3 regions of the Candidatus Clostridium eludens genome follow, and region 2 is predicted to be linked to each of the others. Evidence: riboswitches for the same ligand, from Rfam matches in the RefSeq annotation. Region 2 holds a riboswitch; each other region holds the start of a gene.

Evidence for each region. Region 2 has a riboswitch for cyclic di-GMP ahead of ACJDU8_RS03605 (LuxR C-terminal-related transcriptional regulator). Riboswitches for the same ligand answer to the same signal wherever they lie in the genome.
Region 1: it holds a riboswitch for cyclic di-GMP, as region 2 does, so the genes downstream of both, ACJDU8_RS19630 (LuxR C-terminal-related transcriptional regulator) here and ACJDU8_RS03605 (LuxR C-terminal-related transcriptional regulator) in region 2, are expected to answer to the same signal.
Region 3: it holds a riboswitch for cyclic di-GMP, as region 2 does, so the genes downstream of both, ACJDU8_RS01370 (hypothetical protein) here and ACJDU8_RS03605 (LuxR C-terminal-related transcriptional regulator) in region 2, are expected to answer to the same signal.

Annotation. Positions count from the first base shown of each region.
Region 1 covers NZ_JBJHZX010000037.1:7,682-13,428, forward strand. Annotated here, with positions in the region: gene ACJDU8_RS19615 (S66 peptidase family protein) at 1-533, opposite strand, end outside; partial or broken gene ACJDU8_RS19620 (C40 family peptidase) at 965-1,171, opposite strand; partial or broken gene ACJDU8_RS19625 (IS5 family transposase) at 1,245-2,076, shown strand; gene ACJDU8_RS19630 (LuxR C-terminal-related transcriptional regulator) at 2,203-2,850, opposite strand; cyclic di-GMP riboswitch class II at 2,935-3,020, opposite strand; gene ACJDU8_RS19635 (hypothetical protein) at 3,371-3,493, opposite strand; gene ACJDU8_RS19640 (DUF960 family protein) at 3,545-3,859, opposite strand; one part of gene ACJDU8_RS19645 (IS5 family transposase) at 4,208-4,538, shown strand; one part of gene ACJDU8_RS19645 (IS5 family transposase) at 4,538-4,980, shown strand; gene ACJDU8_RS19650 (hypothetical protein) at 5,270-5,557, shown strand.
Region 2 covers NZ_JBJHZX010000004.1:21,893-27,639, reverse strand. Annotated here, with positions in the region: gene ACJDU8_RS03615 (glycosyltransferase family 2 protein) at 1-828, opposite strand, end outside; gene hisC (histidinol-phosphate transaminase) at 1,153-2,223, opposite strand; cyclic di-GMP riboswitch class II at 3,167-3,252, shown strand; gene ACJDU8_RS03605 (LuxR C-terminal-related transcriptional regulator) at 3,339-4,001, shown strand; gene ACJDU8_RS03600 (DUF5658 family protein) at 4,346-4,702, shown strand; gene ACJDU8_RS03595 (sugar transferase) at 4,733-5,395, shown strand; gene ACJDU8_RS03590 (response regulator transcription factor) at 5,660-5,747, shown strand, end outside.
Region 3 covers NZ_JBJHZX010000001.1:282,580-288,326, forward strand. Annotated here, with positions in the region: gene ACJDU8_RS01350 (HlyD family secretion protein) at 1-882, shown strand, start outside; gene ACJDU8_RS01355 (ABC transporter ATP-binding protein) at 895-1,686, shown strand; gene ACJDU8_RS01360 (ABC transporter permease) at 1,689-2,822, shown strand; gene ACJDU8_RS01365 (3-oxoacyl-[acyl-carrier-protein] synthase III C-terminal domain-containing protein) at 2,919-3,905, opposite strand; gene ACJDU8_RS01370 (hypothetical protein) at 3,965-4,297, opposite strand; cyclic di-GMP riboswitch class I at 4,403-4,492, opposite strand; gene ACJDU8_RS01375 (glycyl-radical enzyme activating protein) at 4,740-5,645, opposite strand; gene ACJDU8_RS01380 (glycyl radical protein) at 5,715-5,747, opposite strand, start outside.

The DNA of each region.
Region 1 (5,747 bases), on a different contig from region 2:
GTTACATTTCCAGGGACCCTGCTTATTAGGGGCATTCCAGGAGGATTTTCAAGTTTCCTTGGTGAGATAAGTGTAGATGTAGCAGTGAAAAACTGATTCATGTTATATGCAGGCGTAGCCGATTTAAAGTCTATTAAAAGAAGACTATGAAAAGTAATTAAGTTAGCCCATGTATACAAAACATTTAATAAAATGGTTATATCACTGTAACCTGTGATAATTTTAGGATTTCGTGAGATAACAGAGTAATCAAGATATGGTATAATACCTGCAACACCTACTCCACCTCTTGAGGGGATAATGGCCCTCACAGCGGGGTTTCTAAACATTTCCATCAAATCAGAGGCTCTCTGTTGTTCTGTAGCTGCAATATATCCACCATAAGAGTACACATATTTTCCTAGAACTACATTAAAGCCCATATTCTTAAGAGTCTGTATACCAACATTAATGACATCCGCAGATAATGGACTCCCTAAAGTAACTATTCCAATTGTATCTCCTGCTCGCAAAATTTGTGGTCTCATTGCCATACTCATTCACCTTTTAAATAACTTAATAAAATATAGCCTTACAATTCCGTAAAAATTGCTCCTTGTCGCCATTTATGCCTATCACCTTCTATGGGCAGGAAGCTTAGATTTGCGGAATTAGTAAAAAACCTTATTTCATTACTACTATAATATTATATGAAGTTACTCAAATAGTTGCTAATTAATAACATAGTGTTCATTACTACTCGCCTACTTATCCATTATACGGGCTATACCCAAGCCCGATTTGATATACAACTAAGGAGGGTTGGTACATGGAGATGGTACAATAAATAGACTTTCTGCTTAATCATATGGCTTTTGAATATAGGGATTTTATCCCATTTCACTGCATAAAAAAATAGAAGGAAGCTGTTAAAATATCTCTTCCCTCCGATTAAAATTTATTTCATATTCTTACTATATGTATTCTACTGAATCACTCGTCTTGCTCCTACGTAGGCTGATCGCCAATACGGACCTAGTGGATAAATTACAACACCTTTGCTGGATGAAGCATTTATGAATTGTCCTCCACCAATATAAATTCCAACATGGCTTATAACTCCATTACTTGTGAACGAAAAGAAAACTAGATCACCTTCTCGTAAATTTCCAAAAGATATGCTTGTTCCTACATTAAGAACTTATCCCTAAATAGTTTCTGGTATGATACGATAATTAAAAAACGGGATAGAGAGGATTGTACAAATGATACAAAAGCAATCATGGGAGATAACTGATGAGTTTTGGGAAGAAGTAAAAAATCTAATACCTAAGAAACAAAGAGAACCGAATAAAGAATATAAACGAGCTGCTGGTGCTTGAAGAAAGCCAATGGAATCAAGAAAAATATTTAGAAGCAATTTTTTATATACTTCAAACAGGTATACAGTGGAAGGCACTACCAAAAGAAAAGTTTGGAGCATCTAGTTCAATTCACAGATATTTTATGGCATGGTGCAAGGCAGGAGTACTTGAGAATATGTGGAAGCTAGATACAACGAAATCCAAGGAATTGATTGAGAGTGGCTTAGTATGGATGGAAGTATGAATAAAGCTCCTTTTGCAAAAGAATCTGTTGGGGCAAATCCAACAGTTCGAGGAAAAAAACGGGATCAAAAAGCATATCCTCGTAAACGGCAGAGGAGTACCGTTATCAGTAGTGGTAACAGGAGCAAATCGTCATGATGTATCGCAACTGAGAGAAGTACTAAATTCCATAGCTATAGAACAACCAGAACCCACAGTTAAAAATCCTCAAAACCTTTGTGCGGACAATGGATATACTGGAGAGCCAGCTTTAGAAATTATAGTTCTTAGAGGCTATATTCCTCATGTAGTTTCCCGAAGATAAGAAAAAAAGAATATGGAGAACAATCCAAATTATAAAGCTCGTCGTTGGGTAGTAGAAGTAACCCATTCATGGATGAATCATTTTAGAAAATTGCTCGTTCGATTTGAGAAAACAGATATTTCCCATTTGGGCCTTATTAATTTTGCATGCGCTTTTATTGCTTTTAGAAAAACACAGATTATTTAGGGATAATCTCTAAAGCTTTCATCCTATGATACAATCTATAAGGTTTTATGATGTCAATTTCATTGGAATTATTAGTAATATGACAAACTATTTATTACATAGTATTCCAGCTAAATCACTATATATTTAACACACGTTAGAATTATAATTAACACCTGATATTCCCCACCTGTTAACATACAAGGCCACCTGTGTTCTATCTCTTATATTGAGTTTGTCAAATATATGATTATTATGTTTTTTTACTGTATTCTCAGAAATATGAAGTTTTTTTGATATCTCTTGATTACTCAAACCTTTTCCTATTTGACATAAAACTTCTTTCTCCCTTTGAGTAAGCTGTTCTATTCTTTCAGGTTCCATGGTATTTTCTCTCATCATACAGTCTATAAAATAAGAATCATAGTATTTTTTCCCTCTGTAAATCCTATCTATAATGCATAAAAGTTCCATCTCATCTGATTTTCCTAATATGTACCCCTCTACACCGCACCTAATGGCTTCTACAAAAATATTTTTATCTTCATTAAAATCCAACATTATGAATTTGCTTTTAACACCACTTTCCTTCATTTCTTTAATTAGCAGCAATTCATCTTTATTTTTTTGATGCAAATCCAATAAAACAGTATTAATCTTACTTGATTTAATTAATGACACTGCTTCCTCTAATGTTTCTGCAACAAGCATTATGTTAGCACAATTACACCTTGATACAACTGAGTATATACCCTCCATTATTAAAGCACAACTTGATAAAATAATAACCTTCATAATGTATTTCCCCCGTTTTTTCCAACAGTAATATCACTTAATTCTCTATATAAAATAAAAAGACCCAATTTAACCATATAAACGGTAAAATTAGGTCGGTTGCACCATTGACTCCGTATGTCCTAAAAGTGCCCAAATACAAAACATACTTCTTTGTCCCCCTGTTTCCTATAATATTTCATCCCAAATTTCGTATTTATATTTGCTCTTTGGGTTAACTTTTAGCATAGAGTGAATTTTTTTTCCTATCCACAAAAGCATGATGTACCTCCATCACCATTAGATTTGGCTTAATTTATATCCTAATATGAATATTTTATATTTTAATCTTATACTAATATCGGCAAATCACAATATGAACTTTATGGAAGTTCGTCGGTAAACAAGTTCTTATATCACACCTTAATTAAAAAAACATCAATAAGTTTAAAAATAAAATTAAGCAACTCCTAACCTGTAGTATTTAATCACAAATAAAGAATTGCTCTAATTTTATTTTTTGTACAGCCTTATTGGGGAACTAAATTATCATATAACTTTTCCGTTTAGTATCCTCTTTGTTTAAGGATATAGGCAGCAGCGTATTTTCTACCGCCAGTATCCAACCTAATCCACTTTCATAACTCGTAACTTTTTTCCACAAACTGCAAATGCAATACCCCTTACTAAATCTTTGCTCACTATAGTAGACTTATCAACAATATTCTGAGTTTTTCATCATTACACTGTGCCCTAAATCCTCTACAACATATACCTCGGCATCAACAGGATTAGCAACTTTTACAAAAATCTCCTCCATATATGCAGATTTTTCACGACAATAGGTTATCTTCTGATTATAGCAATTATTGAAAATACTACTGTCTTCTGTCTTCCTTAATTCAAATACTTGTAAATGACCCACAGAAAAGTTATCCATCCTCTTTAACATATCAATGGCATTCCATATTTTAATTTGAATTTCCTCATCTATATCTTCACGTATTCCTTTTGTCACCTTTCTTGCCACGTCTCTCTCCCTTTACCTTTTACAAATAAAATAACCTTAATTATCAATGAAAACCACACTTAAGGTTATTTAACTTGCTTTTATCAGATGAAAAAATATCACCTAATCTCCTATCTATGTTAATATTAGATACCTACATATTTTCTTCTACTCATTTTGAGACTTTCCTACTAACTAATTTCTTATTTCACTATTTGTTTCTTTACTGTTTCTATATTTTAAATTATATTATATTTATTGAAATAATTCAGTATCTGAGATTACAAAAGTATTAGGGCATGTCTGAAAACTTAAAATTGCATAAAAGCCAAATTGTTGGTAAAATAAGAAAAAAACTTGGAGATTAATATTATGGCACAAAAACGTTATGAAATGTCGGATGAACAATGGATTCAAATTAAAGATTTATTCCCGGTAGCTAAAACAGGACGCCCTCCTATTGACAACCATCTTATGTTTAATGCAATCCTATGGATTGCCAGAAGTGGTTCTGCTTGGCGTGATTTACCGGAGCGCTTCAGTTCCTGGAAAACTGTATACAGCAGGTTTTGTAAATGGCGTGATGACGGTACTTTACTAAATATTTTTCAGACCCTAAATGAAGAAGCAGACTATGAAAATTTAAGTATTGACTCTACTTCTGTAAAGGCTCATCAGCACAGTGCAGAAGCTAAAAAGGGGCAATAAATCATGAGTTCAACCAACACATTGGAAAGAGCCGTGGTGGAAATACGACCAAAGTACATGCAATTGTTGATGGGTTAGGCAATCCGATTTATTTTCAGTTATCCTCTGGCGATGTAAATGACAATACACTGGCCATTGAGGTGCTGTCTCATGTAAAAATAAAGAATAGCAATATCCTAGGAGATAAGGCATATGTAACAAAGGAAATAAGAAAATATATTTCATCCAAAGAGGCATCGTACACGATTCCTTCCAAGTCCAATACTAAAGATCCATGCAAATGTGATCGCTGGCTCTATAAAGATCGTCACTTGATAAAATACTTTTTTAATAAAATCAAGCATTTTCGTAGAATTACAACCCGGTACGATAAGCTGGCATCTTCCTTTCTTGCCTTTGTTTATTGTGATTCGATATTTATTTTGTGCAAATAGTATAGGAACTTGCCTTTTCAGACACGCACTATATATTCCTAAAATAATTTCTATCTACTCTAATCTAAGCTTAAAATTATTTCTACATATGCTATAATAATTACACAAGATACAGTATTTTTAGCTAAGCATTTCCTTAAATTTATATCTTACAAAAATGTTGTTGCAGTCGGCCTAGTAGCATAAACCAGCTATGATAAGCTAATACAATAAAGCAAGAATACAACTTGAAAGCACATATACTAAAAGTTAACACATCACAAACATAATGTTTGGAGGTATGGTTATATTGGAAGAATTCCAAGAATTTATTGATTATTTTATTGATAAGAGACTTAATAATATTTCATTTAACCTAAACAAGAAAGACAACAAATATAAAAAATTGGAGATTCAATTGCTAGAGGTACAAGATAAATTACTAAGCACAATTGATGAAGAATTACAGGAGCCATTTGTGAAATATGGGGACATTATAAATGCACAGATGGCGATTATGTACAGAGAAATTTATATATGTGCTTTTAAGGATGCTTTGAAGTCTATTGGAATGATTGAAACCATAAAAAATAAGTAGAATGTTTTTAATATATACACCTGGTAATACTGCTATTTTAGAAATGAATTGCAACTGCAAGTTAATGTGAAATAACTATAAATACTGAAGAAAAAAATTAAAAATGCACCTCTAGGAAATAGTGCATTTTTAAACCAGGAATATTGTTAACGCAAAATAACACGGAACTATTTAAATATATTATATCACA
Region 2 (5,747 bases):
TCCACCCATGACCAAAATAGAAGTGATTGTTGTGAAATATCCCGGCATATCTATTCCAACCACAAAAACGTGAATGAGAGAATAAAGTACATAGGATATCCCTAATACTATCATCAGCAAGCCTAAATACAATGTTGATCTCAAAGGCTCATTATTGAATGATATTATGCCATCAATTCCATAATGCACTAGTTTCTTAAAACTCCATTTGCTTGTACCACTTACCCTGTTCTGATTTTCATATTCTATTACTTTCATTTCAAAACCAATCCAGCAAAACATTCCTTTTGAAAATCTATTGTATTCCTGCATAGATAATAATGCATTAACTGCTCTTCTGCTTAAAAGACGGAAATCTCCAACTCCATTTTCTAATTTGACATCAACCATTTTATTTACTATCTTATAATATAATCTTGAAAGGATAGTTCTTGTTTTTGAATCACCGCTCCTATTTCGTTTTGTAATCACCTGATCGTACCCATTATAAAAGTGCCTAATCATCACTGGAATTAATTCCGGTGGATGCTGTAGGTCCGCATCCATAAGTACAACTGCATCTCCTTTGGAATATGATAACCCGGCTAAAATCCCCGCTTCTTTGCCAAAATTCCTTGTAAAAGAGATATATTTAACACGAATATCATCCTTCTGAAATTTTTTGATCACATTAAGTGTATCGTCTTTACTTCCGTCATCAATAAAAATAAGTTCATAATCATAGTTTTGAACAATACTATCGGTTTCGAGTACCTCAGTTAATTTTTTATATGTCATTTCTATTCCACTACCCTCATTATAAGAAGGTACAACTACAGACAATATCATAGCCTCACCCCTCAACATATTATTATTGTTCTCATTGAACTTCTACACTTTGTGATGTTATTCTTTACAATAAATGCATCATTTAACATTATAACATCGAATTAACAATTAATCTATTGTCTAACTGACATGTTTATGTAAGATAATCCATAAAGCATAGAGCATAGAGCATAGAGGCTTTGGGATATGTTTTTCTGTTGGCATTAATGGTTTATGCTGCAAACGGAGCCTGTTTTCTCATGTTTTGTAAAATAACTATAGCATCTTTGACTTGTTATTTATTTTTATATACTTAAATACTATTAATTTTTTCAAATTAGCACATTATAAATATGTTTTTGAGATAATGTTTTTTAATTTGTTTATAAGTATGTCCATTTCTTCATCAGTTCCTATGGTTATCCTGAGAAAGTTATGGGTTCTTGGTTTGTCAAAATGTCTAACAAGAATTCCATCATTTTTTAATTCTCTAAATATTATTTTAGCATGGGTTTTGTTGTGGCTGACAAATAAAAAATTGGTTTTAGATTCTAACACCTTAAATCCTAGAGCTTTAAGATAGGGTATTACTTTTTTTCTCGTATTTATAATTTTTGAACTAATGTTTTTAAAATAAGGTTCATCTTCAAAAGCTGCTTTTGCTCCTGCTAGGGAAAGGCGGTTAACTGTATATGAATTTATAGAATTTTTAATTCTGTTTAAGCCTTCTATTAGATCTATATGGCCAAAAGCAAAGCCAACCCGTAGTCCTGCTAATGCTCGTGATTTAGAAAGGGTCTGTACAACCAATAAATTTGGATAATCATTTACAAATCTAGCTAGAGATTCTCCACCGAAATCTATATATGCCTCGTCAATTATAACAACACTTTCCATATTACATTCTACAATTTTTTTTAAACATTCAATAGACATATATCTAGTAGTTGGTGCATTAGGATTTGGAATTACAATTCCACCATTTTTAATGCAAAAAGAATCTATAGGGATATCAAAATTATCATCCAAAGGAATTAATTTATATTTTAGCTTAAATAACTCAGCATAAACCTCATAAAAACTATATGTTATATCTGGAAAAAGTATAGGTGTTCCTTGATTAAAGAAAGCCATAAAAGAAAATGCTAATACTTCATCAGAACCATTACCTATAAAGACTTGATCTGAGGATAACTCGTAATAATTGGCTAAAGTATTTCTCAGGTCATCACAATTGGGATCAGGATATAACTGAAGGTTGTTATTAGCTGCTTGTTCTATAGCGTTAATCACTTTAGGAGAAGGCGGATATGGATTTTCATTAGTGTTTAGTTTAATGTATTTTTTATTTTTAGGCTGTTCTCCTGGAACATAGGGTTCAATGTTTTTGGCAATTTCGCTCCAATATTTACTCATATATAATACTCCCTTCTATTTGTGCACTTTTAAATTTATGTATGTTATAATATTATTTCAAATTGTATAAATTATCAATGTAGTTTTTAAATATTAACTAAGTAAATATCATCCATGGATAGGACTACTAATCTACTTAAACATAATATATCTAAATCACTGTCCGTACTTCAGGACATCCATTTATTCCATTAGAGAATAATAATTAGTCAAAAAAACAGACTTTAGGCTATTTTTTTGACTAATTAATTATAAAATTTATAAAAAGTAGAAGGATTTTTATACCTTATATAGAATAATGTTATAATATAAATACTAGCTGTAAAAGTTGTAAAAATAAATATATCTTTGCAAAAGGAATTATTAAAATTTATTAACAGAAATATTTTTACTTATGAGATTAAAGGACATTTAAAAACTATTACAATCATCATGTTTCAACAGTTCAAAGATCTTATTTCAATAAACTTGTTAGTTATAATAGATTTGCAGAATTAATGTAAGAAATGTTAGTTCCATTACTATTATGTATGACTAAATTTAGGTTTGGCAAGTGCATAGGAATATCTTTTCTAGATCCTAATACATTGGATGTACATTGGATGTACGTGACAATAGAAGGGTACATTCACATATCATTTTACAGGTAACACAGATGATAAAAATCAAAACTTGACAAAGGATTTATTTAGTAAGTTATTCGGATATAAAGTACCCCTGAATTAGGATAAGGTGTAAAGATTGAAGATAAGGTTCAGAAGGTAAAAGACTTAGTGGAAGAGCCTAAATGGAGTAAGCTCCATCTGGCATGGATATTTTTAGGAAGATATATAGTAATTTCAAAGATACTCAAAATTCTTGAAAAAACAGAAAATAGATATATTCTATAATAAAATGAGAGGAGTTGTTAAGTATTATATAAGCATTATTTGGAATAAAATATAGGAAATAAGGAGACAAAGAAGTATGTTTTATATTTGGGCACTTTTAAGACATATGGAGTCAATGGTGCAACCGGCCTAAGTTTACCGTTCATATGGTTAAACTGGGTCTTTTTATTTTATATAGAGAATTAAGTGATATTATTGTTGGAGAAAACAGGGGGAAGATACGTTATGAAGGTTATTATTTTATCAAGATATGCTTTAATAAGACAGGGTATATATTCAATTATATCAAGGCGTAATTATGCTGACATAATGCTTATTGCAGAAACATTAAAAGAGGCAGTTCCGTTAATTAAATCAAATAATATTAATATTGTTTTATTTGATCTACATCAACAAAATAAAGATGAATTGCTGTTAATTAAAGAAATGAAAGAATGTGGTGTTAAAAGTAAATTCATAATGTTAGATTTTAATAAAGATAAAAATATCTTTGTAGAAGCCATTAGGTGTGGCGTAGAAGGATACATATTAGGAAAATCAGATGAAATGGAACTTTTATATATCATAGATCAAATTTACAAAGGGAAAAAATACTATGACTCTTATTTTATAGACTGTTTGGTCAGAGAAAATGCCATCCAACCCGAAAAAATGGAACAGCTCACTCCAAGAGAGAAAGAAATTTTATGTGAAATAGGAAAAGGTTTGAGTAATCAAGAAATATCACGAAAACTTCATATTTCTGAAAATACAGTAAAAAAACATAATAATCATATATTTGACAAACTGAATATAAGAGATAGAACACAGGTGGCTTTGTATGCTAACAGATGCGGAATGTTAGAGGTTAATGATGATTCTGTTAATGATAATTCTAATGTATGTTAAATGTGTGCTGCTTTAATAGAGTGAAATATTCATGGCAGTATGTGTTAGAGTTTTAATTAAGTTACTTTAAAAATAACTATAGTAGATAGACAGTATTATATTGTTTATGTACTATAGTTATTTTTTTGTTTTTATTCATGGTAACTTAATATTTTATACTACCCCAATAATAAGACTATATAATGCTTAATCATAGCAGATGGATTATACGGACTATTACACATAGTATAAAAAAATTAAACTACAGTATGATGGGTAAAAAATATAAAAATAGTAAAATAACAATAATAAGTTTATCAATTTATAATTTTTGTTTTATTAATTTATTATTGGAGGTATGATAATTGCTTGTATTTATAAGAAATTACAGTTTGAGTAATATAAGAAATAAATTTATTATTTTATGTCTGTTGAACATAAGTGATATGTTCTTTACTCGAATGCTTTTAAATACCGGATATTTTATAGAAGCAAACCCTTTAATGGTAAGTGTAGTGCACAATTTAAAAGTTGGTTTTTGGATCAAAATTGTACTGCCGACAGTACTTTTATCTTTTTTATATTTTAGAATGCAAAAGGCTATAGAAGCACAGTTAAAAAAAAGTAATTTTATAATTAATGGGATTGTTTTAATGTATATAGCTATTAATATCTTTCATTTAATTTGTCTTGCTATATATATTTGTATGTATAAATTTTAATGTGATAAACCATTTTTAAGGGGGAGAATTATGGAAAACTTAAAATTGTCACAAGAGTATGTGGAATATTCGGTGGAGTATAAAAAGAGTAAAGTCTATGTGGTAACTAAACGGCTTATAGATATTTTAGGAGCTCTGATAGGAATAATATCTCTTAGTCCTTTGATGATTATTGTAGCCATATTAATAAAGGTTAATTCAAAAGGGTTGATAATATTTTCACAAGAAAGAGTCGGTATAAATGGAACAATATTTAAAATGTATAAATTTCGATCAATGGTTGCTAATGCAGAACAGATATTAGATAAGTTGAAAGATAGAAATGAAATGTCCGGACCCATGTTCAAAATTAAATATGATCCTAGAATTACAACAGTTGGCAGATTTATCAGAAAAACTAGTATCGATGAATTGCCTCAACTTTTCAATGTTTTAAAAGGAGACATGTCCTTGGTGGGACCAAGACCTAATTTACCCAGGGAGGTTGCTGAATTTTCGGACTATCATAGAAAAAAATTATTAGTGAAACCAGGCTTAACCTGTTATTGGCAGGTAATGGGCAGAAATGAGATTGGATTTGAGGATTGGATAAAATTGGACATTAGATATTTAAAGGAAAGAAATTTATGGATTGATATAAAACTCATAATGAGAACAGTTTTTATCTTATTTGGAGATAAAAATGCAAGATAAGAGGAATATCAATGTAAGATGTAAAACCTTATGATTCAATACTACTTAAGGGTAACTACTTATATTAGAAATTTATACTACTTTCATAGTATAAGTGTACTATACAAGATATGCCACTTGGTAATAAAAGATTAGACCGGGGTATGATGGAATATAATGAAATTAGTAGTAATATAGGAATATATTAAAACTTGGCCAAGCTATTTTGCAGAATTCCTAGTTTTCTGGGGAGATTACATTAAAAGTAAGGAATTGAGAAGTATTATGAAAGTTATAGTTATATCTAATTGTTCTGTTATAAGAGAAGGAATAGTAGCCCTTTTGTCTAGGTATGATCACATATCCATACAGT
Region 3 (5,747 bases), on a different contig from region 2:
GATTCGAACGAAAACACAATTAATGTGGATCAGGCAAACACCTCAGTTCAAAATGCAGAAAATGAATTGGGGAAAATTACCGATGGCAGCAGAGCTGAAGATATAAACGCACAAAAAGAGTTAGTTAAACAGAGTGAGGCACTGGTGAATCAGGGTGAAGCTGGGTTAGAAACCGCACAGAACAATCTGGATAATGCCCAAACTAATTACGATTATAGAAAAAAAATATACGACAATGAATTAGTTCTTAATCAAAAAGGCTATGAGTCCAATGAAAATTTCGATACAACAAAAAACAATTTAGACAATGCCCAAACAGCTTTAAATAATGCAAAAAGTGCCCTGACATCTGCAAATGCACAAATAGATAATTATAAGGCTCAGCTGGGAGCCGCTACTGATAAACTTAATCTTTTAGTTAATAGCGCTACAGACAGGGACAAAGCTACAGCCCAATATGGTATTGACCAGGCCCAGCAGAACTTAGATTTATCTAAAATTGCTTTAGATAAAAGCAGCATAAAAGCTGCAGCAGACGGAATTGTTGAAACAGTTAATTTTAAAAAAGGAGAATATGTATCTCAAGGTTCTCCAATTGTAACTCTTCTTGATAGTAATAATATGTATATAAAAATATATGTTCCAGAAAAAATACTTCCATATATAAAGCTTAATAAAGAAGTAAATATGAAGAGCGATTTTATAAAAAATAAGGTGATAAAAGGAAAAATATCTTATATATCACCATCAGCAGAATTTACACCTATGAATATTGTAACCAAGGAAGATAGGACGAAGCTCGTATATGAAGTAAAAATAAAAATACTAGATAATCTTGAAGCTGTGAAATCCGGCATGCTTTTAGATGTTAACCTAAAGTAAAGGAGAATTACTATGGAGTATGCAATTTCCATCAATAATCTTACAAAAAAATTTGGAGATTTTACAGCTGTAGATAACCTTTCTTTCCGCATTCCTAAAGGAAAAATATTTGGTTTCTTAGGCCCAAATGGTTCAGGAAAATCTACTACCATAAGGATGATATGTGGAGTACTGAAGCCTACCTCAGGTGAAGGCTCTGTTTTAGGATATGATCTCCTTAAAGATTCTGAAAAGATAAAGCAAAATATTGGATATATGTCTCAAAAATTCAGCCTTTACGAGGATCTCACTGTAGAAGAAAACTTAAATTTCTATGGCAATATATATATGCTCCCAAAAGAAAGGCTTGAGCTAAGAAAAAAAGAACTTATTGACATGGCCAATCTTAAGGGAAAAGAAAAAAGTCTGGCTGGAACACTTTCTGGGGGATGGAAACAGAGACTAGCCCTTGGATGTTCTCTAATACACAATCCCAGCCTATTGATTCTTGATGAACCCACTGCAGGAGTAGACCCAGTATCAAGAAGAGAGTTCTGGTATACAATAAGTACTCTGGTATCAGATGGAATTACTGTACTTGTGACTACCCATTACATGGATGAGGCATCTATTTGTGATATAATTGGTTTTATATTTAACAGCAAGCTGATAATAATAGATTCCCCTGAAAATCTATACAAAAAAAATGGTACGGAAAATCTTGAGGATATATTCATTAAATATGTTAAAGAGCTTTCAAATAGAGAAGTAGTATCTTCCTTTAATGAATTGAAACAAATAAGAAATGAAAAGGGAGGTGTTTAAAAGTGAAGCTCAAAAGATTACTTACAGTTACAAAGAAGGAATTTATTCACATAAAAAGAGATAAACCGAGCCTGGTTATAGCTCTTGTGATGCCCATAATGATGCTGCTTTTATTTGGATTTGCAGCAAATACAGATGTAAATGACGTGAACCTGATGGTGTACGACGGCAGCAAAACTGTAGAAAGCAGACAACTTGTAAATGCATTTATAAACTCATACTATTTTAAACTTTACGGCTCAGCTGATTCCCCTAATGAAGTAGAGAAGTATATTGACATGGGAAAAGTAAAAGTAGGAATTGTAATACCACCTGACTATGCGAGAACATTGGATAGGAATGAAACGGCAAAAGTTCAGGTTCTAGTGGATGGTTCTGACCCCACTATAGCAAGAACTGCCATGTCTTACTCCATGCTTATAGGAAATAACTATTCAGCTAAAATGCAGGAGGTGGAAGTCAAAAAATCAGGACGTAATATGTCCTCAAGCATAGGGACAAGCATAAAGCCTCTTGTACTATACAATCCTACATTGGAAAGCAGTAAGTTTAATGTACCCGGTGTTATGGGACTCATCCTTCAAAATATTACTGTTATATTAACTTCTTTTGCAATGGTAAGGGAAAGAGAGAAGGGAACCATGGAGCAGCTTATTATGACACCCATTAGTTCCTTTGAACTTGTAGTGGGAAAATTGATACCCTACACAATAATTGGCTTTCTCAATATGATAACTGTATTGATTCTTGGAAATTTATTATTTGGTATAGTGGTAAAGGGAAGTGTGGCACTTTTTATAACACTTGGAACTTTATTTCTCATATGCTCCCTGGCTATAGGTATGCTTATCTCCACTGTGGCCAAAACCCAGCTGCAGGCAATGCAGGCTTCTCTAGCACTTTTACTCCCCAGTGTACTTCTGTCAGGATTTATGTTCCCAAGAGAGGCCATGCCTAAAATAATCTATCTTATAAGCTGTGCTTTGCCGCTAACCTATTTTCTGCAAATTCTAAGAGCAATAATAGTAAAAGGCGTAGGTGTATCATATATTATAGGTCCTATATTATCCTTAAGTATATCAATTGTTATTATTGTAGGCTTAACAATGGTTAAATTCAGCAAAACATTGGACTAATATCAAATTTTTCTAAGGTTCAGATGAAGAAAGACATTCCTTATGAGCAAACTCCACCTGAGCCTTAGAATAGCTTGATCAAAATTTTTGAATGCCTTAATATTTATAAAGCATTACTATACTTTCAGATCCTGTGCCAATAGTCCAAAATACTATATAATCTCCTCTTTTAACTTTGCCTTGTTCTATAGCTTCATATAATGCTATAAAAGGACTGCTTGTACTAGTATATCCATACTTATCACCTATATAAATACTCTTGTCTTCATCTATGTCCATAAGTTCTCTTATAGTCTTTATATTTACAAATGCAAACTGTGAAAAACAAAACATACTAACATTATCTTTGGTTAACCCTTTCTGGTTTAACATGCTGGTTATAATGTCCACGGCAGGGTAAACGCAAGCCCCTCCATCAAATGGAATCCACTTCAAATAAAATTCATCTACATCTCGTGATTTAAAGAAACTGGAAAATCCTGAACTTGGACACATAGCATTCTCACTCTCTTCTGTATTTATATAATACTCTGTATCCAATACCCCGCAATCCTCACTTACCTTCTCCAAAACTATTGCACAAGCAGCATGTCCATAATTACCATAACAAAGTTCATTATTGGGATCAAGTAAAGAATTCAAATCATCACAACCAACAATTAGAGCTTTTTTTGCTCGATTTGATGTCATCAAATAATTTGAGGCACATTCTAAAGCAACAGTCATACCAGCACAATTAGCATTCATATCAAAACACATTACATTTCTTCCCGCATTTAACTCCTTATGTAACAAAATTGCCATAGATGGTGAAATATATTCCGATAATATAGAAGAATATATTATTATGTCTATATCATTACCTGTGAAGTTGGCCTTAGCTAATGCAGATTTTGATACTTTTAACGCTAAAGATAGAGTTGTCTCATTATCATCAAACATAAATCTTTTATCTCTACCCATTATATCTATTAACAAATGCTCTACGTTTTTGCCTTGCTTCTCAAAGTGCTTTAAATAAAAATCATTTGAAACAACCTTAGAACCATGACAAATATCAATACAACTTAATTTTACGCCCATTGTTAGCCTCCTTGAATAATAAATGATAAAATTCAATCTAAACCTTCATATGTAAGTTGTTAAATTACTTCAACATTAAGCCCTACATTTCTACCTATTCTTGTTAACTGCATTTTTAAAGTTGCATTATTTCCCGCTTTCATTATAACTTTCTTAAAATTTAAATCTTTATACATTTTAAAACAACTTTCCAGCATTGGCACCATATCTCGAGTAGAAACTTTTAATTCTTGGGAATCAAAACACAAAATATAATCAGCAGTTTGTATAGTTGATACTATTTTTTTAAATTCCTCAATGAAACTCTTAGCATCACTTGCTTCATACATACCCCATATTTTTACATTGAACTCTTTTTTGGCCTTATTCAAAGCCATCTCATGTTTTTTCATATCTTTAATACACCTATCCTTTCATTTATTTAAAAATTAAAAGGTGCCTATATAGCTATAGGCACCAAAATGTAAACATAATATATTAATTCTTATAATTATAATTTTGGCAACCTGGCAATCATAGAAAAATAAATTTTCTTTAGACCCATAGCTTTGCGACCTTACCTTTCGATAAGTGTGCCATTGTCAATATATATTTATTCATAATTTTACATCTAAATTTTACAATTTTCAAGAATAATATATAAAGTTTACCTTAATTTTTCATTTTTTGTAGATTTGTAAAAAGAAATATTAGAAGTGGCAAGCAATTTTCTCAAGATATTATCTGTATGCATATTATAAATTTTTTTATTCCAATGGGGTAATTAGCTAATACTGCCATATTATTCACTGTGAGAGATAAGCACTACTGCACACCCAAATAACTTCTTTAATCCTACTTATAACTTACTACCTCAACACCCTCATTTTTAACTATTTTATATAACTCTCTTAAGTCTTCCTTCGATGGAGTTTTAAACTGTTTGGAGGGCTTTTTTAACCCAAGGACTTCATATTTACTATTTCCAAATAAGTGATATGGTAATAGCTCTAACTTTGATTTATCTATATTAACTTTAACAAATTTAGCAGTTTTTCTAATATTCTCTATACTTGAATTTACTCCATCAATTACTGGTATGCGAACTACCACAGGTACTTTTAATTCTTTAAGTCTTGATATATTCTCTAATATCCTTCCATTGCCAACTCCTGTATGGAATCTATGTTTATCATTATCCATATGCTTTATATCTATAAATATTAAATTTAATTTTTCCAATATATCTTTCACGTTGTCAAATTGAAAGTAGCCAGAAGTTTCAATAGCTAAATCTACAGATTTATCATAGAGTTTATTTACAAGTTCTCTCAACATGTCTATTTGCAGGGTTGCTTCACCTCCAGAAAAGGTAACTCCACCCTTTGAATATCTATAAAATACTCTTTGTTTTTCTATTACTTTTAATATCTGTTCACTATTATAGTGATAAATCAAATTTTTTCTACTATTAGTTGGACATACCTCTGTGCAAAGTCCGCAAGATTTGCATTTTTTTCGTTGAACAATCTGGTTTAAATTTATACTTACTCCATGTGGACATACTTGAACACACCTTCCACATCCTATGCAGGTCTTTTCATGGTATGCAATCTTGTTAGAATCTGTACAACTTTCTGGATTGGAACACCATTGGCATCTAAGAGGACAGCCAGCAAAAAAAATAATCGTTCTGATTCCATTCCCATCATTAACAGAAAAATTCTGAGGTTCCATAAAGTACCCACTTATACTATTCATAAATTCCTCCTTGCTCAAAATGAAATATTAGAAAGGGACACAGCTTAAAACTATGTCTTTATTGTAATTCTAATAATTTTCATGAACTGTTCTTGCAATAAT